Paraglaciecola sp. L3A3: one gene and its partner. The protein of the gene in region 1 binds, or shares a complex with, the protein of each later gene. Links are inferred from orthologs where the notes say so. Each region holds a gene or a part of one and is shown in the gene's direction. Other genes may lie near its edges.

What was found.
Region 2: the proteins of dnaG (region 1) and dnaB are in contact, whole or in part, in a crystal structure (PDB 2R6A), measured with the Geobacillus stearothermophilus proteins. The link is inferred for Paraglaciecola sp. L3A3 from one-to-one orthologs. Residues at the interface, in WP_049624496.1 of Geobacillus stearothermophilus: Lys456, Leu457, Leu458, Pro459, Ala460, Asn463, Ala464, Leu467, Leu535, Leu536, Ile537, Ala538, Gln544, Glu545, Asp548, Tyr549, His552; in WP_033016901.1 of Geobacillus stearothermophilus: Ser13, Glu15, Ala16, Gln18, Glu91, Leu92, Asp94, Ala95, Val96, Pro97, Thr98, Ala99, Ala100, Asn101, Tyr104, Tyr105, Ile108.

What each region holds. Positions count from the first base shown.
Region 1 is NZ_CP047023.1:3,680,515-3,696,725, forward strand. What follows is about bases 13,325-16,211. They hold dnaG (DNA primase), read left to right. Parts: upstream 13,325-13,828; coding sequence 13,829-15,595; downstream 15,596-16,211. Other genes in these bases: GQR87_RS15390 (GatB/YqeY domain-containing protein), read left to right, coding at 13,325-13,678; rpoD (RNA polymerase sigma factor RpoD), read left to right, coding at 15,879-16,211. In the rest of the region: lysC (lysine-sensitive aspartokinase 3), read right to left, coding at 1-379; GQR87_RS15325 (O-acetylhomoserine aminocarboxypropyltransferase/cysteine synthase family protein), read right to left, coding at 615-1,889; phosphate regulon sensor histidine kinase PhoR, read right to left, coding at 2,069-3,388; phosphate regulon transcriptional regulator PhoB, read right to left, coding at 3,497-4,186; GQR87_RS15340 (ATP-binding protein), read left to right, coding at 4,474-6,195; recombination-associated protein RdgC, read left to right, coding at 6,271-7,176; GQR87_RS15350 (HDOD domain-containing protein), read right to left, coding at 7,232-8,068; GQR87_RS15355 (histidine triad nucleotide-binding protein), read right to left, coding at 8,936-9,307; GQR87_RS15360 (undecaprenyl-diphosphate phosphatase), read right to left, coding at 9,319-10,119; folK (2-amino-4-hydroxy-6-hydroxymethyldihydropteridine diphosphokinase), read right to left, coding at 10,116-10,637; folB (dihydroneopterin aldolase), read right to left, coding at 10,634-10,993; glycerol-3-phosphate 1-O-acyltransferase PlsY, read left to right, coding at 11,070-11,666; tRNA (adenosine(37)-N6)-threonylcarbamoyltransferase complex transferase subunit TsaD, read right to left, coding at 11,672-12,685; rpsU (30S ribosomal protein S21), read left to right, coding at 12,906-13,121; more of GQR87_RS15390, read left to right, coding at 13,217-13,324. UniProt on the Escherichia coli protein: RNA polymerase that catalyzes the synthesis of short RNA molecules used as primers for DNA polymerase during DNA replication.
Region 2 is NZ_CP047023.1:188,910-197,485, forward strand. The notes cover bases 1-2,961. They hold dnaB (replicative DNA helicase), read left to right. Parts: upstream 1-762; coding sequence 763-2,160; downstream 2,161-2,961. Other genes in these bases: recQ (DNA helicase RecQ), read left to right, coding at 1-679; GQR87_RS00795 (OmpA family protein), read right to left, coding at 2,278-2,961. In the rest of the region: more of GQR87_RS00795, read right to left, coding at 2,962-3,375; GQR87_RS00800 (secondary thiamine-phosphate synthase enzyme YjbQ), read right to left, coding at 3,459-3,878; GQR87_RS00805 (chemotaxis protein CheX), read right to left, coding at 3,882-4,346; GQR87_RS00810 (transcriptional repressor), read right to left, coding at 4,376-4,825; nudC (NAD(+) diphosphatase), read left to right, coding at 4,981-5,802; hemE (uroporphyrinogen decarboxylase), read left to right, coding at 6,008-7,072; GQR87_RS00825 (alkaline phosphatase family protein), read right to left, coding at 7,311-8,576. UniProt on the Escherichia coli protein: The main replicative DNA helicase, it participates in initiation and elongation during chromosome replication. Travels ahead of the DNA replisome, separating dsDNA into templates for DNA synthesis.

The sequences.
Region 1 (16,211 bases):
TTCTTTCGCCATGGGATAACAAGCTATCTTTTAAATCGGCACTGTGAATAATTTCTTCATGTAAAGCCAAATCAGTCAAAGACGCCAATAAAGACTCAAGTTTTTCAGCTACTTCTTCAGAGTTAGCTAACTCATTTAAAATGGCATACTGAATAGTTTTGATTTCTACTAATTTTTGCTTTATTTGATCTTTAGACATAGCCGTATGAGCAATATCAACCAACAAATTGGTGACTCCTGCTGAGGCACTGACTACCACAACTCGAGTATTAGGATTGTTTTTAATAATATTCGCGCAGTTTTGCATAGCAGCAAAATTAGCGACACTTGTACCACCAAACTTAGCCACATTAAGGCTATTTAGTTCTATATTGCTCACAGTTTTTATCACTCATAATCAACTACAAAAATTAGGCGGTAAAATAGCAGTTTTTTTGAATAATTTAAAAGTAATATTGTAACTAACTTCTACTATTTTGGAATAGACTCGCCACTTTGAAATAGAGATTTTTAGAGTTGGCTATTCAGCTAAAGAAAGATTAAAGAATGTTAGATCTTAAACCCTCCATGTAATGAAGGGTTCTGTATTAATGTTTAACGTCAAAAATGCAAAATTAAGAAACTGTATCTAACGCTTGTCTTACATCAGCAATAATATCGTCGATATTTTCAATTCCCACCGAAATTCTGACCAAATCAATACTCACGCCAGCTTTGGCAAGTTCTTCTTCGTTTAATTGTCTGTGAGTCGTTGAGGCGGGATGACATGCTAGTGATTTAGCATCACCTATGTTGACTAAACGCAACACCATTTGTAAAGCATCAATAAACTGGCCGCCTCCTTCAATCCCTCCTTTAACACCAAAACTTAAGATACCAGATGCTTTACCATTTGTGATTTTTTGACAAACTGTATGATAAGGGCTGTCAGGTAAAGCGGCATAATTAACCCAATTTACTTTAGGATGATCTTGTAAAAATGCGGCCAATTTTTCAGCATTACTACAATGACGTTCCATACGTAAACCTAAAGTTTCAAGGCCTTGCAAAATTAGAAATGCACTGTGCGGCGATAATGCAGCACCGGTATTACGTAAAGGAACAACACGACAACGACCGATATAGGCTGCAGCCCCTAACGCTTCTGTATACACCACACCATGATATGAGGGATCCGGTTCATTCATCATCGGGAAACGCTTTTTATTGGCGACCCAATCAAATTTACCTGAATCTACAATCACGCCGCCAATACTGGTTCCATGACCACCTATGTATTTAGTCAATGAATGCACCACTATATGGGCACCAAGTTCGAAAGGACGACACAAAAATGGCGTGGCCACTGTATTATCAACAATTAAAGGTACGCCATGTTTGTTAGCAATGTCAGCCAATGCTGCAATATCTACCACATTACCTGCAGGGTTACCTATAGACTCACAAAAAATAGCTCGAGTGTTATCATCGATTGCATTTTCAAACCCAGCTAAATCGTCAGCAGACACCATACGAGCTTCAATACCTTGCTTAGGTAAAGTGTGTGCCAATAAGTTATATGAGCCTCCATAAAGTTGGCTGGTGCTAACAATATTAGAGCCTACATCACAAATACACTGCAAAGCATACGTAATGGCAGCCATGCCAGAGGCAACAGCCAAAGCACCTATGCCCCCTTCCATCGCCGCCACTCTTTGTTCAAGCACGTCTGTTGTTGGGTTCATGATGCGAGTGTAAATATTACCCGGTACTTTTAAATCGAATAAATCTGCACCATGCTGAGTATTATCAAAAGTAAACGAAGTCGTTTGATAAATAGGCACAGCCGCCGCTTTAGTGGTGTCTTCAGAGGTATAACCGTGATGTAATGCAAGAGATTCAAGTTTCATATCTTGTCCTTTATTTTTAAGTTTTATGGAGGTCACGAAAAATTGCAGATAACTGTACTAGGCTTGATTACAATTTGCTATGAAGCTTTGATATTTATTCGTTAAGTGGATCAATCATTTAATAATATACGTTAAGAGATCGTTGGACTTGTGCTGAAATTTCGCTTAATAATCTATGATTAATTCCCTTTATCGCTTTCAATAAGAGAAATTAATTCAGGAGAAAAACGACAACTAAATTCAGTTCCACGTCCAACAACACTGTCTATGACTAATTTAGAATTATGATGAGACAATACATGTTTGACTATAGATAAACCTAAACCTGAGCCACCTGTAGTGCGCGAACGAGCTTTATCCACGCGATAGAAACGTTCAGTTAACCGTTCAATGTGTTCTGCTGCAATACCATCCCCATTATCTTTGACACTAAACTTTGCTTGTTGACCTTCAAATCCCCATGTCACTTGGATTACACCTCTAGGTTGGGTGTAATGAATGGCGTTGAATATCAAGTTAGAAAACGCGCTGCGTAATTCTGTTTCAATTCCGTAAACGTACAAAATGGGAGATATATCAAAAAATATCCTATGTTGTTTATCACGATTTAATGCTTCGGCTTCAGCTTGTATTTGCCACAAAACTTGCGGCACATTAACCAGCTTTTCAAACGCTCTTTCAGTGCTAGCTTCGATACGAGATAACACCAATAGTTCTTCAATTAAACTTTGCATCCTAATCGATTGAGAGCGCATTTCAGTGATAGCTTTATGCATCATAGGCGCTGGCATACTTCCATCTTCAGGGATCATTTCTAAATAACCGTTGATAACAGTTAGAGGTGTTTTCAATTCATGAGAAACATTGGCCACAAAATCTTTTCGCATATTTTCAATTTGAATTACCCTTGTTACATCCCTGATTAATAACATTAAATCCTGTTCAGCATAAGGAACAATCCTAATTTCTAATACTTTAGATGGATTAATAGGTGAGGTGATTTCAATTGGATGATCAAAATGTTGTGCTTTAAAAAATTTCTTAAAATGTGCAGAACGGATGCAATCATTAATATTCTGTCCAGTATCTTCCGGCCAGCGAATACCTAACTCAATGCGAGCAAGTCGATTACACCAAGTTATATTTCCTTTCTCATCAACCACTAGTGCTGCATCAGGCAGAGCTTCAGCGCCTTCGCGAAATCTGCGAATAATTTCACCTAAGGCTTTACGTTTATTACGGTTGTTTAGCTTAACGGCATAAATACCTTCATAAATATTAGCCCATACCCCTCGCGTATTGGGAGGAGTGATTTTTTTACTATGCCAAAGCCAATAGTTTAATCGATGTAAACGCCAATATTGCCATGCAAGAATGACAATTCCGCCACAGATTACACCTACGGCGAATTGATCAAAATAATAACCAAGATAAGAGGTTAGAGAAATAAAAGTAATCACCCTAAGCACACTCTTAAACCACATAAAACGATGATACATATATCAAATGTTCCTTATTATCAAAAGTCTGTATTATCTTGTATGAACATTTGATCATCACGCCTGAAACTCAGACCTTCTTTTTCTAGTTAGTTAATTAAACATGTCTTATATTTTCGTGGAATACCGGTAGCCCGCACCTCTTACAGTTTGAATCATATTTTCGTGAGAAAAGACTGACAATGCTTTACGTAACCGGCGAATATGCACATCAACTGTTCTATCTTCTACATACACATTGGTTCCCCAAACATTATCTAATAGCTGCTCTCGGCTATAAACACGTTCTGCATGAGTCATAAAAAAGTGTAATAACTTGAACTCAGTTGGTCCCATTTCTATAGGTGCTTCATTTGATGTCACTCTATGGGAAACAGGATCCAATCTTAAGCCTTTAAATTCAATTGCATCTTCACTGGAGGTGGGTGTAACACGTCTAATAACAGCTTTCACTCGAGCCACTAATTCTTTAGGCGAAAAGGGTTTAGTAACATAATCATCAGCACCCGACTCTAAGCCTCGAATTTTGTCTTCTTCCTCACCCTTAGCTGTCAACATTATGATAGGGATATCTCTAGCGTATTCATGCTGTTTCAATTTTTTAGCCAATTGAATACCTGTTCCACCGGGTAACATCCAATCGAGTAAAATTAAATCAGGATAAGGTTCAACTATTTTATCCAAAGCAACTTGGAAATCTTCAGCTTCAATTGTTTCATAGCCCGATTGCTCAAGAACAAATTTCAACATATCCCTGATCGGTGCTTCGTCTTCTACTAATAATATACGTTTGGCCATGCTTAAATTCCTTAATACTTCAGGGCACCGATTATTCATACTTTTTATGACACTTTTATTAAACTTATCATTTAAGTGTAATAAACATGCATATATTCCCAAATTAGCAGCAACAACCGCTAATTTTTCACTTAATTACAAAATCTCTTTCACGAAAGAGGGAGCCAACAAAAATAAAATTACTATGTTACTGATTCATTTAATGTCTGTTCTTGTTTATTTTTTTTAATACGCATATTCTGTACGGTATCAGATTAAACTTCTTAGCTAAAGGATGCCCATTAGATATGTCTAGCGTAAACAAAGGATTATCAAAAAAACTTCTCGCTAGAGTATTATCTGTTTATTTTATTCTTACACTTATTGTTACCACAGGCCAAGTTTTCACTGAGTACTTAAATACTAAAAGTCATATCGAAGGTGAACTACAAACCTTAAAAAACACCTTCAGCACAAGTTTAACTCGGGCAATATGGGAACTGAATACCCCTCAAGCCAAATCAATTGCTGTTGGTTTAATGGAACTGCCTATTATTGAAGGTGTACAGATACGCGATGAAAATAGTAAATATATCGCAGACTTAGGCCGTACCTCTAAACTTATCGATGAACCCATTACCAAAGGTGTGGTAAGAGACCATTCGGGCAGTACTTTTGGTTACAGCTTCCCGCTTATTTTTGAATTTTCTGGGCGTACATCTTTGGTTGGTGACGTTACCTTGTATTCAAGTATTGATATCATTTTTAGTCGTATCGAAGTGGGTATTTTCTTTTTAATTGGTAATGCCATTGTTAAAACTGGCTTTTTGGTATTTCTGTTTATGAGTGCCTTTCGTACCATGTTAACCAATCCGCTGAATGAACTTTCTCAACAGATTTCTGATTTCCATCTAGAAGATCCAGAATCTTCAAAATTAGACTTAGGCATTTCAGACAATAATGAATTAAAACTTCTAGAAACCTCATATAACAAACTGATCGACGAAATGATTATTTATCAGGCAAAGTTATCCGGTGCACAAAATGCATTAAAGGAAGCCAATAAATTATTAGACGAGCAAAATATATCATTGGAAGAAGAAGTTGCTAAGAAAACCGCAACCTTGAGCAAAATAATGTTGGACTTAGAACAACAGAAAGATGAGTTATTAATCAATCAAAGAGAATTACGTCAAGAAAATGAAAATCGTAAATTTATAGAAGACGAATTACGTAATCGAAACTCTGAGCTGGCTAAGTCTATGGAAACAGTTAAATTAGCCAAAGATCAATTAATAGAATCAGAAAGAATGGCTTCTCTGGGCGGTTTGGTTGCGGGTATTGCACACGATGTTAATACTCCATTAGGAGTCAGCATTACTGCTACTAGTTTTTTACAAGAGCGAATCAGTAAATTACAAACTGCTTACGAAGAAAAGAGTTTAACTGGTAGCACAATGTCAACATTCATCTCTGACGCCCAACAAACAGCAACCCTTCTGACAAATAATTTGAACAGGGCCTCTGACCTTATTTCTAGCTTTAAACAAGTGGCCGTTGACCAAACTAGCGAAGCAGAACGTGAAATTAATGTCAGTCAATATTTAACAGAAGTAATACAATCTCTAGCGCCTAATTTCAAAAAGACTAAACATACGATTAATGTCAGTTGTCCAGAAGATCTGACCTTCACTTGTGCACCTGGTGCCTTAGCACAAATTTTCACTAACATGATAATGAACTCTCTCATTCACGGTTTTGAAAATATCGAGAAAGGCTGTATCGATATTGAAATCAGCCAGGATGAAGGGAATTTAATAATTAATTATTCTGATAATGGTAAAGGTTTAATATCAGACACATTAGACAAACATTTTGATGCTTTTTTTACTACTAAAAGAGGCAAAGGTGGAAGTGGCTTAGGCACCCATATAATGTACAACCTAGTGACTCAGACATTAAAAGGTGACATCAAAGTACATAGTGAACCAAACCAAGGTTTACAATACAAAATAAGCCTACCTGTATAGCGAGGACGAAGGATTCCTGCTACTCTTTCCAGTCTTTTGTTTTACTCCTAAAACTAATTATAGTGGATCCAATATATGTGGTTTAAAAACCTGAAGCTTTACACACTCACCCAAGATCTAGATATTACTGAAGAGGATTTAGAAACCAAATTAGCTGAATTTAAATTTCGTCCTTGCGGTAGTCAAGAAATAGCCACCATGGGATGGGGTTCTCCTTTCAATCAAGGTAAGACGCTTATCCACGTAACCGCAGGACGAATTTGGTTAACCCTGAAAAAACAGGAGCGTATATTACCTGCCGCAGTAGTGAATGCTGAACTAGCAGATAAAGTCGCGTTAATAGAAGCCGAAACAGGCTCTCCAGTGGGCAAAAAAGCTCAACAAGATATTAAACAAGAAATCATTCAGCGATTATTACCACAAGCATTCACCAAAAATAGTTTTACCCATGGTTTTATTTCTTGGAAAGATAAATTAGTCGTAGTTGATGCCTCAGCAGATGGCAAAGCCGAAGCATTTTTGGCCATGTTACGTAAAGCAATTGGTTCGTTACCAGTCATACCTATGGCTAGACAATCAATACAAGGTGAATTAACGGCTTGGCTAAAAGATGATTCAGTCCCTTCTGATATAGTTATATTAGAAGAAGCAGAATTAAAAGCCCTAGAAGAAGATGGCGCTATTATTCGCTGCAAAAATCAAGATTTATACAGCGATGAAATTTCCAATCATTTAGCTGCCGGAAAATCAGTACAAAAAATTGCTATTGAATGGAATGAAACTTTACAAGCAATCATTCAAGAAGATTTAAGTATTAAGCGGCTTAAGTTTACAGATGTAATAGTTGAACAAAATGATGATATTCCAAAGGATGATCAACTAGCTAGACTAGATGCAAATTTTGCTTTAATGTCAGGTGAAATTGTCAGGTTTGCTGAACGATTAAAAGTAATATTTCAGTTGGATAACGAACAAGAATAAAAAATAGTGAATCTATAGCTAGTATATAAATACCAGCTATAGATTCAATTTAACCTTAGGCAAATATCTGTTTCGCATTTTCACGTAATTCAATAAAATCATCTGACAATAAATCTGTAACGTCTGCAACAATACCTTTTTTAACCGCTGCTTCAAGCACTTCATCTTTATGCTTATCAAGACGTCCACAAACCGCGGCGCCAATACGAACAAGATCGAGATAAGAGACAGCTTCAGTTTGTACTGACATATCATTAAAGTGTGCAGCGACTTCTATAAACTCAGGCTCAAACCCCCACTCTTTCATAATACTAGAACCTATCTTTCCAGATAATTTTTGAATGGCAACTTCTAAAAAAGTAGGATTTGCAAATACCTCAGAATGCCGCTCAGCCTCAGTTAAAATGGGTAAAATACCGATATTATTAATTAACGCAGCTAACATCATTGATTCCAATGAAAGCGAACGATTTTTAGTATGTTTAATATGAGTTTGTAAAACGGCCAACGAACTAGCCACTACTTCAATAGTGTCAGCCCACGCTTTTTCCATATAAGCTTTTACCACATCATTTTTAGAAACAAATAATTGTTCCATCGCTAATGCAGTAGAGATATTTTTAATTTGGCGAAGACCAATACGAGTGACCGCTTGTGCTGTTGACGTCACTTTAACAGCACGCCCCAAATAAGCACTATTTGATATTTTGATCATGCGAGCACAGAGTGAAGGATCTTGTCCGAGGACATCGGCCATAGCATTTAAATTTATATTAGGATCATCGGCAGCTCGCCTAACTTTAAGTGCAATAGCAGGGAGAGTCGGCAATACCAAAGTATCGTTATTTATTTTTTCAACCAAGATGGTTAATAATGCATTTTCTGTAGCCATGTAATTATCCGTATCCTGTGAACAGCCGAATATAAATCAGCTAGTCATATTTATTTTGTACTATTTAAGTTTATGTCCTACTGGATATAAACTGAGATTACGCGAGCTTCCCGTATCCAATTTTAGTTCACTTAATTAATCTGAAAAATACAAACAGATTTGAACGAATGGATAAATCTGGAAGAGTTTAAATGCTAGCATATTTTTTGATACTAACTAGCCCTCATAACCCCATAAAACGCTAAATATTTGCTATATATTGCATACTATCCAATATATTCCTTCAGAATAAGGATATAAATCGGAAACCTTATAGAAATTCTTTCTACAATAATATTTTGCGCAATCTTCAGCTTATTTTTTCATGTAATAAAAGTAATCTTCTATTGATACTTTATTCAATAAGATTTTAACATTTCAAGCAGATGGAGATTATAAATAGGTAGATAAATTAGTGCCCTAATTTGGGTTTATTAAATCTGAATTACAACCAGACTTAAATAAATTAACCCAAATTTCAATTCACCTTGATATAGACTTTAAACAAAGGCTAGAAGTTCTAGGATTATAAAAATAAAATAGTAGATTTAAAGAGCTTAAGATGACAAGGACTGCTCATGCAGTCCTTAGTAAACCTGAGTTCGAGATAAGCCGAGCCTCTCAACACCCCTCTTTTGGCGCCTAGCGGCATTGGCTCTTCTAACAATAGTCCGCTATTTCATACGAAAATGCGCCTTGCTATCCACAAAAATTTCGTCTTCAGGGATGCGTTGATATAAACTAAAATGAATGTGTATTTGTACCCAGTTGAATTTTAAGTGTGAATTAAATTGACACTTCTTAACCCGAGTTCAGGATAGTTATTATTTAATTTTCACTAACTTTCAAACGCTCTTGATACGGTGGCCAGCCTAACGTTTTCCCCGCCAACACATGTAAATGAATATGGTAGACAGTTTGTCCGCCATGCTCGTTACAGTTCATCACGGCACGATAGCCATCTTCTGCAAAGCCCTTTTCCTCAGCAATTTGTGCAGCTACCCAATATAAATGCCCTACCGTTGCCTTATCTTCAGGCGCAATATCGTTGATGGTAGCTATCGGCTTTTTAGGAATAACCAAAAAATGTATTGGAGCTTGAGGGTTAATATCACTAAAGGCTAACGCTAATTCATCTTCATATAAGATTTCAGCCGGTATTTCTTTATTAATAATTTTAGTAAATATGGTATCAGACATAAGAATTCCTTTTATAACAACACAAACAGTAATAAAGCTACGCCTAAGATCAAACGATAAATCACGAAAGGCAACATACCAATTTTTGAGATCCAAGCTAAAAATAGATAAATACAAGCATAAGCGCTAACAAATGAAAATACCGCCCCAAATAATAGTGCTTGCCAATCGACTCCATTCGGCTCTTGTATTAAATCAACAGTGGCTAATAATCCGGCCCCTAAAATGACCGGAATAGATAATAAGAATGAAAACCTTGCGGCACTGTCTCGATTAAGCCCTAACATCAGCCCAGCGGTCATAGTGATACCAGAACGAGACGTCCCGGGAATAATAGCGATGGCTTGGGCAATACCAATAATCAAGGCGTTTTTCCACGTTATATGAGTAATATTCTTAGCTAGCGTTGCTTTTTTATCGGCGTACCAAAGTAATAAACCAAACACAATAGTCGTCGTTGCAATAACCAAGGCAGAACGACCATACACTTCGATATAATCTTTTAATAAAAATCCAAATATCACTGCTGGAATGGTGGCTAAAATGACCCACCAAGCTAACTTACTGTCTGCAGATTGATTAGCCGTAAACCCTTTACTTAACCATGCAACAGTTAGTCGAGCTATATCTGCACGGAAATAAATCATCACAGCTAACAAGCTTCCTACATGTACTGCCACATCATATGCTAATCCTTGGTTATGCCACCCAAAAACTTCAGAAGGTAGAATTAGGTGTGCAGAACTAGAAATAGGCAAAAACTCAGTCAAACCTTGGATAATTGCCAAAATAATAATTTCAAATAATGTCATGATTCAGTAGAGCTCCATTCAAATGTAATCACCCAAAGGTGTTGTCGGGTTTTGTCATATTCCTGCCAAAGACTGGCATAAGATTTTTTTACTATAGGGTGGATAAGATCACCCGCAATTTCTGCCAACGGTTTTAAAACAAAAGCGTTATATAATATTTCTGGGCGAGGTAATTCTACTGGTGATTGCATAACAAGTTCGTCATATAACAAGAGATCTAAATCTAAAGTACGAGGAGCAAACTTTTGTTCATTTCGTTGACGTTTATTGTCTTGTTCTATCTGCTTAAGTATTTTACATACTTGCTCTACAGGTAAAGATGTATGAGCTTTAACAACCAAATTATAAAAATTATTACCGGTAAAACCTACAGATTCACTTTCGTATACAGAGGATAATTGGAGCGGTCCAAAAGCTTGATACATGCCTTGTAACCCAGCCCTAGTATGTTTTTCTTTATCAAGGTTACTTCCCACACTAATATAAATCTCATGTGTATCGCTATTAAGCACACTCACACTGCTCGCTCCCGCGTAAACTCTACTGCAACATTCTTTGCATTGGCCAAAATGTCAGGTTTGCTTAACTTTAATCGAGCAATCTTCACTGCTGGAAATGACTTTAAGATACAATCAATTAAATGACTGGCTAGTGCCTCAATTAGTTTAAAATCACAGCATTTAGCCTCATCCGCTAATGTTTGTGCCACCAGAGCATAATTAAGCGTGTCGTCAACATTATCTGAATGAGCAGCAATAGATAAATCTGCTTGTAACTCAATATCGAGTATCAGTCGCTGCTTGTTTTTTCTTTCCCAGTCATACACGCCAATCAGCGATAAGACCTCTAGTCTTTCGATATGAATTTTATCCATTTGTGATCCGCGCTGCATTTTATCTTAGATTGTTATATTCTGGCTGAATTGTAACTCATTCTTTTAGCACAAGTACATGACAGCACTCACAATATTCATGTTTGCATTTGCCTATCTGCTTGGTTCTGTATCAAGTGCTATTTTGGTGTGTAGATTATTTGCCTTAGGCGATCCTAGAGAGCAAGGTTCAGGTAACCCAGGCGCCACAAATGTATTAAGAATTGGCGGAAAATTACCTGCTGCCTTAGTATTAATATTTGATATTTTAAAAGGTACAGTACCAGTATGGGCTAGTTATTATTTGGGCTTAGACCCTGTATATCTAGCTTTTGTTGCTGTCACCGCATGTTTAGGCCATATGTTTCCAATATTTTTTGGCTTTAGAGGTGGCAAGGCCGTTGCAACAGCTTTTGGCACTATCTTACCTTTAGGCTTAGATTTAGCATCCCTGCTTATTTTTTGTTGGGTAATAGTATTATATATATCAGGATATTCTTCGTTAGCCGCAATTATTACCGTTAGTTTAGCGCCACTTTTAACTTGGTTAATCCAACCTGAGTATGCCATGGCAGTAGCCATTTTAAGCGGCTTAATTATTCTTCGCCACAAAGAAAATATAATCCGTTTGTTCTATAAGCAAGAAAGCAAAGTACGACAGAATAAGCGAAAGTGAACCAACTAAATGGCGGGTAAATCCTCTAAAGACCATCTAGGTTGAGCTTTTGTACTTAACGATTCAGTTTCGCCGGCTTTTAACCTTTGTAATCCCGCATAAGCGATCATCGCACCGTTGTCAGTACAAAATTCTAATCTAGGATAAAACACTTCACCATTGATACTTCTCATCATATCAGCCAGTTGAGTGCGCAATTGCTTGTTAGCACTTACTCCACCAGCAATCACTAAACGTTTAAGTTTGGTTTGTTTCAACGCCCTTTTACATTTTATCGCTAACGTATCCACCACAGCTTCTTGAAACGCATAAGCAATATTAGCATGAGTTTGTGCGCTACCATCACTGGCTCGAATAGTATTAGCAGCAAACGTTTTTAAACCACTAAAACTAAAATCTAATCCAGGTTTCGTGGTCATAGGCCGTGGAAATTGATAATGCCCTGCTTCTCCTTGTTCGGCCAATTTAGCTAATAACGGCCCTCCTGGGTAATCTAAACCCAACAACTTTGCAGTTTTATCAAAGGCTTCACCTGCAGCATCATCTACAGATTCTCCTAGAACTTGATATTGACCGATACCATCCACTCTAACCATCATAGAGTGGCCACCTGAAACTAATAGCGCAATAAAAGGAAAAGATGGTACTGGTTCATCTAGCATAGGTGCAAGCAAATGGCCTTCCATATGATGTACACCCACAGCAGGCAAATTCCACGCATAAGCCAAACTACGGGCAACCGACGACCCCACTAGTAAAGCCCCTACCAAACCAGGCCCTTTCGTAAAAGCAATGCCATCTAAATCTTTTTCGGTGCAGTTAGCTTCCAATAATGTCTGCTTTATTAAAGGAATGATTTTTCGCACATGATCTCTTGATGCTAATTCGGGAACTACCCCACCATAATCAGCATGTAACTTTACTTGGCTATATAATTGATGTGACAATAACCCTTGATGCTCATCATAAACAGCAACACCAGTTTCATCACATGAGGTCTCGATTCCTAATACTCGCATAATATTTTTAATAATTTACAGATTAAACTGCTGGCATTTTACTGTTCTGAAGTGAAAGCGCCAATTTAAAATTAAATTTGTTTGAAGATATTCACTTTTTAACCTAACAAGGCTTTACTTCTGCTGTGGATATGATTAGAATTCCGCACCATTTTTAACCGAGCTGGTTACTTTTATGTACCGGTCGATATAATTAATATATTTTTGAGGTAAGAGTTTAATGCCAATCGTTAAAGTTAGAGAGAACGAACCTTTTGATGTTGCATTGCGTCGTTTTAAACGTTCATGTGAAAAAGCAGGTGTACTTTCTGAAGTTCGTCGTCGCGAATTTTTTGAAAAACCTACTTGGGAACGTAAGCGTAAGAAAGCTGCCGCTAAGAAACGTCTTTTGAAGAAGTTATCTCGCGAAAACGCTCGTCGCATCAGATTGTACTAAATCTCTTCTGAAGCGCGTTATTTGTATTTAATTATGAAACACGCGCTTTAAGTCGTTTTATCACACATCCTTTTTACGTTTTCGATGAGTCATACATGTCTTTATTAGATGATTTAAAAAATGCACAAAAAGATGCTATGCGCGCCAAAGATAAAGTTCGTCTTGGTACTATTCGCATGGCTTTGTCTGCCGTAAAGCAACATGAAATCGATGGACGTACTAATCCCGGTTATATTGCTTTAGACGATGATGGTATTCTTGCTATTTTAATCAAGATGATAAAACAGCGAAAAGATGCAGCCAGTCAATACGAAACTGCAGGTCGACAAGACTTACTTGACATCGAACTAGCAGAAATTGTTATTTTGCAAGGTTTTATGCCTAAAGCCCTTACTGAGGCAGAAATAGATTCTTTAATTGTTCAGGCAATGGAAGAAACTAGTGCTACTGGAATGCAGGATATGGGTAAAGTCATGGGCTGGTTAAAACCAAAAGTTCAAGGCAAAGCTGATATAGGCCAACTTAGTAGTAAAATAAAAGCTAAGCTTAACGCTTAAGTTATATCAGTACACTATATAGCATTCTACAAACCGCACTCAGTTGCGGTTTGTTTATTTAGGGCGCTAATATTTAAATTAGTGTCGAAGTTTATACTGACAATATGGCATCATACTCCCCGATTTTATTGTATTGCTTGAGAAAATTACATGTCTGGCCGTATCCCTCGTGAATTTATAGATGACATCATCGCTCGAACTGACATAGTAGAGTTAATAGACAGTCGTGTTTCTTTAAAAAAAGCAGGCCGTAATCACCAAGCTTGTTGTCCATTTCATAATGAAAAAAGTCCTTCTTTTACTGTCAGCCAAGACAAGCAGTTTTATCATTGTTTTGGTTGTGGCGCGCACGGTAATGTTATTTCGTTTTTAATGGAATTCGACCGATTAGAATTTCCTGAAGCCATAGAAGAATTAGCTCAATACCACAGTATAGAAGTTCCCCGAGAAAAAGGTGGAGCTCCAGCTCTAAGCGCAGAACAAAAACAGCAAAAAGGCAATGATTACGAGTTAATGGAAAAGGTGGCAAAATACTTTTCACAACAACTCAAATCCCATCCAGAAAAAAATAAAGCAGTAGATTATTTAAAAAAACGTGGATTAAACGGCGAAATAGTTAAAGCGTTTGATATGGGCTTTGCACCACCAGATTGGGATAGTGTACTGAAAACATTTGGTATCAATCCAACATTTCAGCAGCAACTACTCGATCTAAAACTTATCACTGAAAATGATAATAGACGACGCTACGACTTTTTCCGTGATCGCATTATGTTTCCTATTCGTGACAAACGTGGTCGTGTTATAGGGTTTGGTGGACGAGTACTAGATGATGGCGGCCCCAAATATTTAAACTCCCCTGAAACCAGAATCTTCCACAAAGGCCATGAGTTATATGGTTTTTATCAAGCTAAACAAGCACATAGAAATTTAGCCAAAGTCATAATAGTCGAAGGTTACATGGATGTGGTTGCATTAGGCCAATTTGGTATAGATTACGCTGTTGCCTCCCTTGGTACAGCGACTACGCCAGAACACATTCAAATGTTGTTTCGCACTACCAGCGAAATTATTTGTTGTTATGATGGTGACCGTGCTGGACGAGAGGCTGCTTGGCGTGCATTAGAGAACGCACTCCCCTACCTAAAAGATGGCGTGCAAATGAAGTTTATGTTTTTACCTGACGGTGAAGATCCTGATACTTTAGTACGCAAAATTGGTAAAGAAACCTTCGAACAAAGACTGCAATCAGACTCAGTACCTTTATCTAAATTTTTCTTCAACAATTTACTGCAACGCCATCATGTAAGCAGTAACGAAGGAAAGGCCGCATTAAAAACTGAAGCCATGCCATTGATAGAGCAAATTATTGGCGACAATATTCGCGCCAGTTTGATGGCTGATTTAAGTAGTCATATGGGAGACCATAATAAATATAAGTTAGAAACCGATATTGCTAAGGCCAACCAACACAAAGGTTTAGCAAAATTAGATTTTAAAACGCCAAACAAAAGTACTATTTCTCCGGTTCGCATGATGATCCGCTTATTACTTGATGATCCGAGCTTGGCGATTAAGTGTGCCTCTGCCGATCCAGCCCCCTTAATCAATGCCCCTATCCAGGGCATGGCCATGTTAAATGAATTATTTCAATTTTGTAAAAGTAAGCCCTCGGCCAATACAGCTCAAGTACTTGAACACTTCAGAGGGCACCCCGCCAGCCCGCATTTAGCGAAGCTATTAGCTTGGGAGTATGCAGAGCAAAATCAACAATTAGTATTTGAAGATAGCTTTACTAAATTACTTGATTGGCACTTACAAGGGCGAATGGATGAATTATTTGCTAAGTCTAGAACAAGTTTTTTAACTGATGGAGAAAAACAAGAGCTCAACCTACTTGTAAAAGAACAAAAATAACCCAATATAAATACACTGTTGTCATTTGATGCTAATTTCAGCTTAGTTCACTAGATACTTAAGCCAACGACCAATCATAAAACATTGAATCGAACGAAATTCATACACCAAAGCGCAACAGACTCTAGCCGTAGGGTAGCTAAGTCTGCTATACTGGCTAATTCGCTCAGGTCGGTTTATATATCATAGATAGGCTAAGCAGTTAAACAATTACGATGTAAAATTTTTCTCTAAAAAGAAGAGTTGTACGAATTTTAAATTAATTCAAGAAGTGTAAGGTTATATGGTGCAAAGCAAGCAGTCGCAGATAAAACTCCTCATTGCTAAAGGTAAAGAACAGGGCTATTTGACTTTCGCGGAAGTTAACGACCACCTTCCACAAGATATTGTCGACTCTGATCAGATCGAAGATATCATCCGCATGATTAACGACATGGGCATCAAGGTCTTTGAAACAGCCCCTGATTCAGATGAACTTTTGATGCAAGAAAGTGACACTGATGAAGAAGTCGCAGAAGCGGCAGCACAGGCTCTTGCCACTGTAGAAAGTGAAATTGGCCGCACAACTGACCCTGTACGTATGTATATGCGTGAAATGGGGACAGTAGAACTGCTG
Region 2 (8,576 bases), 3.5 Mb from region 1 along the record:
TTGTAGACGTCAAATTCTGCTTAATTATTTTGCTGAGTATTCAGCAGGGCATTGCGGAAACTGTGATATTTGCCTAGATCCACCCAAAGCTTTCGACGGAACGGTTGATGCTCAGAAGATTCTTTCCTGTGTTCTACGATTACAACAAAATGTCGCTAGTCAATACGTCATTGATGTCTTACGTGGTAAACAATTAAAACGTATTTTTGAAAATCAGCATGAACAACTTTCTACCTTTGGTATAGGAAAACAACAATCAGATGAGTATTGGCATAACCTGATTAATCAATTAATTCATCGAGGCTTGTTACGAGTTGATATCACCCAAAATGCTGTATTGAAATTAACCGAAGAAGCACGGCCTATGTTGAAAAACACCCAGTCTTTGCAATTAGCGGTGCCAAGGTTGACTGTCAACTTAGGCAAAAAATCTAAATTCCAAGCGCAAGATTATGACCGAGCATTATTTGCCAAGCTTAAACATTTACGTAAAGTCATTGCAGAACAAGATGATGTACCACCTTTTGTGGTGTTTAGTGATGCAACTCTGGCTGATATGGCCAATAAATGCCCTGAGTCTTCGTCTGAATTTTTAGATATCCATGGCGTGGGTGCTACTAAGTTAGAGCGATATGGTGTGCGATTTATTGAAGCGATTAGTAAGCATATTAATAAATAATCTAAGATCTTAGTTCGTCTTTGTATGGGTTAGTAGTAGTATCTCTGACATAATCTTTATTGTTTAATAAATTGATATAATCCATGGCTGTAAAAGAAGTTTCTCGTAAAAATAAAGATCAAAATGTTGAAAAACTAAAGATCCCACCACATTCTATCGAAGCCGAGCAGTCTGTCTTGGGCAGCATGTTAATTGCTCCTGACTCTTGGGATAAAGTGGCAGAAATTGTAGTGGAAGATGATTTTTACAATCATTCCCATCAAGTTATTTATCGTTCTATTTTAGGTTTGTTATCGAAGAATGAACCCATTGATTTAATTACTGTTTCTGAACATTTAGAAAATTTAGATGAATTAGAAGCAGCCGGCGGTTTTGCTTATTTAGGTGAGCTGGCACGGAATACACCAAGCTCAGCTAACGTGACTGCATATGCGCAAATTATTAAAGAGCGCGCAGTGACTCGTGAGTTAATCGGTGTGGCTCACGAAATTGCGGATACAGGTTATAATCCAGAAGGCCGAAATAGTGGCGAAATTTTGGATATGGCCGAAAGTAAGGTCTTCGAAATTGCTGAAAAAAGAACCGGCAAAAACGAAGGCCCTAAAAATGTTGAATCGGTGCTAGGTAAAACCATAGATCGATTAGAAGAGCTGGTTAAAAGTAATAAAGACGTGACAGGTGTGTCTACTGGATACACTGACTTAGATAAAAAAACCAGTGGTTTACAACCTTCTGACTTAATTATTCTCGCAGCACGTCCATCTATGGGGAAAACGACATTCGCCATGAACCTGTGCGAGAACGCAATGTTGTTGGAAACTAAGCCTGTATTAGTATTTAGTCTAGAAATGCCTGCAGAACAAATCATGATGCGTATGCTGGCGTCTTTAAGTCGTGTCGATCAGACCAAAGTGCGTACCGCTCAATTGGACGATGAAGATTGGGCTAGAATGTCAAATACTATGGCTATGTTAAAAGATAAAGATAACCTGTTTATTGATGACTCTTCGGGCCTAACTCCGATGGAAGTCAGGACCCGGGCAAGAAAATTAGCCCGAGATAAAGGTGGTATAAGTTTAATCATGATCGATTATTTGCAACTTATGCAAGTGCCTGGTTTAAGTGATAACCGTACCTTAGAAATTGCCGAAATATCTCGTTCTTTGAAATCTCTAGCAAAAGAGCTAGAAGTGCCAGTTGTTGCTCTATCTCAGTTAAATCGTAGTCTAGAACAAAGAAGTGATAAAAGGCCGATAAACTCGGATTTACGGGAATCAGGTTCCATAGAGCAAGATGCGGATTTGATCATGTTCATTTATAGAGACGAAGTCTATAACGAACAAAGTACCGAAAAAGGGATTGCCGAAATTATCATTGGTAAACAACGTAATGGCCCGATAGGGACATCTAGATTAACCTTCCAAGGGCAGTTTTCGCGCTTCGATAATTATGCTGGCCCAGCCATAGAAGATGAGTATTAATAGCAATTAGTGATAATGATTTTTGCTAGCTGAACACTTATATTTATTGGTTTATATCATATTAAAGACAAAAAAAAGAGATGCTAAAAGCATCTCTTTTTTTGTGTTAAGACTAACTTACTTCTTAACTTTTACTCTTGTGCTTGCAGTTACTTTAGCCGTAATGCGACGGTTAATTTTATGTGCAGCAGCAGTATTAGACGTATCTAATAATTGAGTTTCACCGAAACCTTTAACAGTTAAGCGATTAGGATTAATGCCGTATTCTTTAACAAATAAGTCACTAACAGCTTTAGCTCGTTTTTCAGAAAGCATCATGTTGTAGCCTGCATCACCTGGTGCTGATGCATGTCCTTCAATCACTGTATCTGTTGATGGGAATCGTTTCATGAAGTCAGCAAATTCTTTAAGCTGAGGATCAAGAGGATATTGCACAACGGCACTGTTATTAGCGAATAATACTTTAATATTCACTGACACTTGTTCTTCAGTAAATATGCTACAGCCATTTGCATCAACTTTGTCTTCAGCTGGTGTGTTAGCACATTTATCTTTACCATCTACAACACCGTCGTTATCAGTATCTATTGATTGAGCAACGATTGCGCAACCTTTACTATCAACTTTAGTTCCGTATGGAGTATTGGCACAGCTATCCATGTTATTGCTAACGCCATCATTATCACTGTCTTTAGAAGCTGCTGGAGCCGAACTCGCGCCAAATGCATAAGCAAGACCTAACTTGTATCCCATATGGGTATTGTCAGTGTCTAAATTCTGATATGCCGCAATTTCAGTAATAATTTTAAAGTTTTCGTTTAGATCCCAGTGCTTACCTAAACCTAAATCTAGGTAGTAATCACTTTCTGCAATCTTGGTACGCTTCACACCACCGAAGACATAGAACAAGTCATCTTCTAGGAAATATAACGCATCTGCACCAAAGCGATTACTTGAATAGTCGCTAGGAGTGGCATCGATATCAAAGCTTGAAGCTTCAATTCGAGCAGCCCACTGTGGTTTAAATCTAAAACCAAATTCCACTCCTAAGCCTTTACCACTATCTAAGTAGAAAGGCGCGCCAGTTTCGGCATGATCAGTTTTGTAATATTCAACAAACCCACCAACCCACTTTTCGCCTTCTTTATTTGACTCAGCTTGTACACTTGAAGTCATAGCTAAAGCAATTGCACTAGCGACTAATAATTTTTTCATCTGTGATTTTCCTTAAAATTTTAAATGTCATTAAATATTTGCTAATTCTACCATTAAATTTGTAGATCGAAACATCCTTTATTTCATTCCCCTGATAACGTCGCAATTAAGTGACGGCTACCAGCTCTGTTGCGATGTTCGCCTAGTATTATTCCTTGCCACATACCTAACGCCAGCGCACCGTCACTTATAGGGACGGACACGTGGCTGCCAAGTAAACTGGCTTTAATATGAGCGGGCATATCATCAGCCCCTTCATAGTTATGCAGATAATAGGCCATATTATCTGGTACCATCTTATTGATATGTGTCTCCATATCTTGCCTAACGGTAGGATCGGCATTTTCGTTGATGGTTAAACTGGCACTCGTATGCTGGATAAACAGGTGCAATAAACCCGTCGATATATTTGCCAAATCGCTCAATTGGCTCACTACCTCATCAGTAATAAGGTGATAACCTCTAGATTTGGGCTTTAAAATTAAACGTTGTTGAGTCCACATAACTTACTTATTAAAACACATTTCTAAATATAAATTACCCGATGGGTGGGTAAATGGCATGACCATTTTTTTCCCATCGACTTGATGATCAATTGTATGATTTTTGCCTGAGACTATCATAGGGGTTGCCATACCAAAGTTGTATCCTTTTTGGTCAAGATCATTTTTAGCCCCTCCACAAATCATGTTTGTTATTTCGCCTACCATATCATTCACATCTGAATTGATGCCTTCTGGCTTTTCACCTAACATTTTGTGCATGATTTCAAGGACTAAACTTTCTTCAAAGGAGATAGAAAGAGAACCTTTAATATCGTCTCCTACCATACCTATTAATCCGGATACATCGCCACCTGCCTGATTATTTCCCTTTTTTTGGGGTTTACCGGGAGTCAGTTTTGTCTGGGCCATAGTTTCTATCACATTGAGTAATGCAATAATAAATGGATTAATAAATTCAGAATTCATTTACGCAAATTTTCCTTAATTTCAGGCTCTTATTGACAAGCTGAACAGGTTCCGTGGGCTTCGATTGTTTGTTTTAATACATTAAATCCAACAGAGTTAGCTTGTTTATTTAATGTATCTTTTAATCCTACCGATTGTATTTCTTGCACTTCACCACACGTGTCACAAATTAAAAATTGTACAGGATGATGGCAATCAAAATGATGGCAAGCAACAAAAGCATTAGTTGATTCGATTTTATGAATCAAGCCAAATTCCAGTAAAAAATCTAGCGTGCGATATATAGTAGCCGGTTTCGCATTAGCTTCTGTTAATTTAAGTTCATCGAGTAATTCATAAGCGCCAACTGCTCCTTCATGACCTAATAATAGGGCGTAGATTTTTTCTCTTAATAGAGTGAATCTAGCACCTTTATCTTCACAAAACTGCCTTGCTTTGTATATTTGTGACTCAACATTTTGTTGATCAGTAATAATCACTTGATTTCCTTCAAAATAAACGGGTGAATAATAGCACTAATCATCGTTTATGAGGTAGTGGTATTAAAATTTTTGCATCATCTTAATTCTATCATGCATATCTTGGATTTTGCGTGTTAATCTTACCATCAATATAGTCAGTGTTAACCTTTATTATGATTGAACAAAATATAACTATTAGCCACGAAACATTAGCCATTTGGTTTGTTTTTAGTGGCGATAAAATGTTAATTCCAAAAGAAAACTCACATTTACTCAAGTGTCGTTGGCAAAACTTAGCATTTGCTCATGCATATAAACAACAAATTGTTAAAATTGGTAGTTATAAAGAATTACCGTGTTTGTTAGTCGACATGGGCAACGAAACGATTGACGAAGAAGATTTAGCACTGGTGGGCTTGCGTAGTGTATTAAATGAATGTTCAGATACCTTTTTTGGCATAGCTGCAAGGTCTTGGCAAGTCGCTTTGTTTATCCGAACCCATAGGTTTTGTGGCCAATGTGGTTCTAAAATGCAACAAGTTGATTGGGAAATGGCTATGCAATGTATGCGTTGCAGTCATAGGTGTTACCCGAGAATTTCACCATGTATTATAGTTGCGATACGTAACAAAGATAAAATCCTCTTGGCGCAAGGAAAGTCCCAGCAATCACGAAATATGTATTCTATTATCGCAGGATTTGTTGAAAGTGGCGAAACCTTAGAACAAGCGGTGCATAGAGAAGTCTTTGAGGAAGTAGGGATTAAAGTCAAAAACCTTAAATATTTTGCCAGTCAGCCTTGGCCTTTCCCTCATGCATTAATGATGGGCTATTTAGCTGATTTTGATTCATGCGATATTCAAGTCGACGGCAAAGAAATACTAAGAGCTGGTTGGTTTGATATCAGTGAATTGCCTAATATCCCACCTAAACTTTCTATTGCGGGACAACTCATAGAACAAACTATTACAGAGATTCAACAAAGTTCTTGCTAACCAGCTTAGTTAAACAGATATAGCAACAAGGTTTGAATTTTTAGTGTTTAGAATGTTTGAAATTTAATCAACACAAACAAACTGTTCAACTTTTTGTCTAATTTACTTAGCTTCAAGCCGTAAAGCCGCTACAATACTGCCAATTTTTATGCCTGATACAATCAAATTGTCATTGGGCGAGCTTTATTATGACTAGAGGTAACTGATGCAAGAATTGCAGAACGATCGATATTTAAGGGCTTTGTTACGCCAACCCGTAGACGTCACACCTGTATGGATGATGCGCCAAGCTGGTCGATACTTACCTGAATATAAAGCGACACGCGCAGTGGCAGGAGATTTTATGTCCCTCTGCAAAAATGCAGAATTAGCTTGTGAAGTGACTTTACAACCCTTACGTCGATTTGATCTAGATGCAGCAATTCTTTTTTCCGATATTTTAACTATTCCTGATGCAATGGGATTAGGCCTGTATTTTGAAACAGGGGAAGGCCCAAGATTTGAACGACCACTAACTTGTATGGGGGATATTAAAAAATTACCCGTTTTAGATCCAGAAGATGAATTGGGTTATGTGATGAACGCTGTGCGGACCATCCGTAAAAATTTGCAGGGCCAAGTCCCTTTAATTGGTTTTTCTGGCAGCCCATGGACTTTAGCTACTTATATGATCGAAGGAGGCTCAAGTAAGGCTTTTACTAAAATCAAAAAAATGGCTTTTAGTGAACCTCAAGCTTTACATCTATTGTTAGATAAACTTGCGGACTCTGTAATTTTGTATTTAAACGCCCAAATCGCCGCTGGAACCCAGTCTGTTATGGTATTTGATACATGGGGTGGTGTGTTATCAGGTCGTGATTACAATGAGTTTTCGTTACGTTATATGCATAAAATTGTTGATGGTCTAACTCGTGAAAATGACGGCCGTAAAGTGCCAGTGACCCTATTTACTAAAAATGCCGGATTATGGCTTGAATCAATAGCTGCTACTGGATGTGATGCGGTTGGTCTGGATTGGACTGTAGATATGGCTGATGCGAAAAAACGTATTGGCGATAAAGTGGCCTTGCAAGGTAATATGGACCCTTCTATGTTATATGCCCCAGCAGAGAGAATTGAACAAGAAGTACAATTAATACTCGATGGTTTTGGTAAAGGTGATGGCCATGTATTTAACCTAGGACATGGTATTCATTTAGATGTCCCACCGGAAAATGCCAAGGTATTTATTGATGCGGTACATAAGTTGAGTAAACCTTTTCATCTTTAATTCTTGTTATTTCAGCTAAAACCATAATTTTTGTTGTGATAAAGGCTCGATTGATTTCAATCGAGCCTTTATATAGCAGTTGTTATCTAACTTAATTGTTTCTGTGCGTGCGTTCTTAATTCAATTGCTACCTTGCACTTCTGTTAAATCATTGCCTTCATACTCAGCGCATACATAACCAATAAAACCTGAGTCAGTGAAAACTTAACTCAGGTTAATGTGTACCCTATGAATTTGATTAATTACTTTTTTTGAAAATGACTTCTTTACCGTTAGTCGTCAACTGTTTTGCTGAAACGTGAATACAATCTTGGTCAATTTCTAATAGACCTATACCTGCACTATTAAGCAAAGTGCGCACATTTTGTCCTTTCGGTTTTCTGTGTTGTATGCGCATATTTCTGCGTTGGGTAAACCAATTTAGTGGTGAATATTTACTATATAAAACACGGTTGAGAGTGTCGAACCAGTTGAGTAATTTTTCGGGGAATTGGTTCTTAATACCGCTACTGGTAATTTGCGTAATATTAGGGCTATTTTGTCTAAAACGTAAACTAATGTCATAAACAAAAGAATAGTGAACATCACCAGATAAAATAACAAAATTGGGTGGCGTTTTACGGTTACGAAAAATATTCAACATCACACTAGCCGTCCCCTTATGGGCCATCCAATTCTCAGCATCTACTGTTAGAGCTTTACCAAAAAAGGTAAAAATTCGTTGAATGGTTTCGATTAATTTAACGCCGAATATCGGTGCAGCAGATACCATTATTACCGACTTTTGGCCTATAAGTTCTTGCTGTAAGTCACACAAAGCTTCCCAATCCATTAAGCCTGATGGTTTAGTTAAACTAGACTCTGAACGCCATCGTTGGGTTCTGGTGTCGAGCACAACAAGCTTAGGGCTAGTCGCTAAATGATAATGCCAATGCTCCCAGGCTAATAACTTATCGACTAATTCGTCGTGTTCAATTATTCCTCGCTTGGTAAAATGACTAGTGCATAAATCTTTTAATGGCTGCAGAGTGTTTGGGCAATTCCCCCAACCTTGGCATAACCAATAGCCAATCAAAGCATTGCCCACAATACGTTTAGCAAATTCATTTTGGTAAACGGCTTCTTCCCAACCTCGGGTTAAATTCCAGTCGTCTGTGATGTCATGGTCATCGAATATCATGTAAACAGGAACGTGTGCTAATGCTCTGCGAACTTTTGCTAACCCTGTAGCAAACTTTTCTATAGCCATTTTTTCTTTGCCAAAAATAGACTTAAATTTTTTTGGTATGGGGTCGTCAGATAGGGTTATCCGTTGCCACATTTCTGGGGACCAAGTTAAAATATACATAGCCATTACTTCAGCAAAAGACATTAAGTGGTTATTGGCATTATCAGAAGTAAATATAGGCTTTTTTTTGGCGCTGAAAAAATTGTTATAGGTGTTTTCTGTTGTTGGGGTATCAGGTAGTAAAGCAGGGCGTTGGTAATAACAATCTGTATGCTG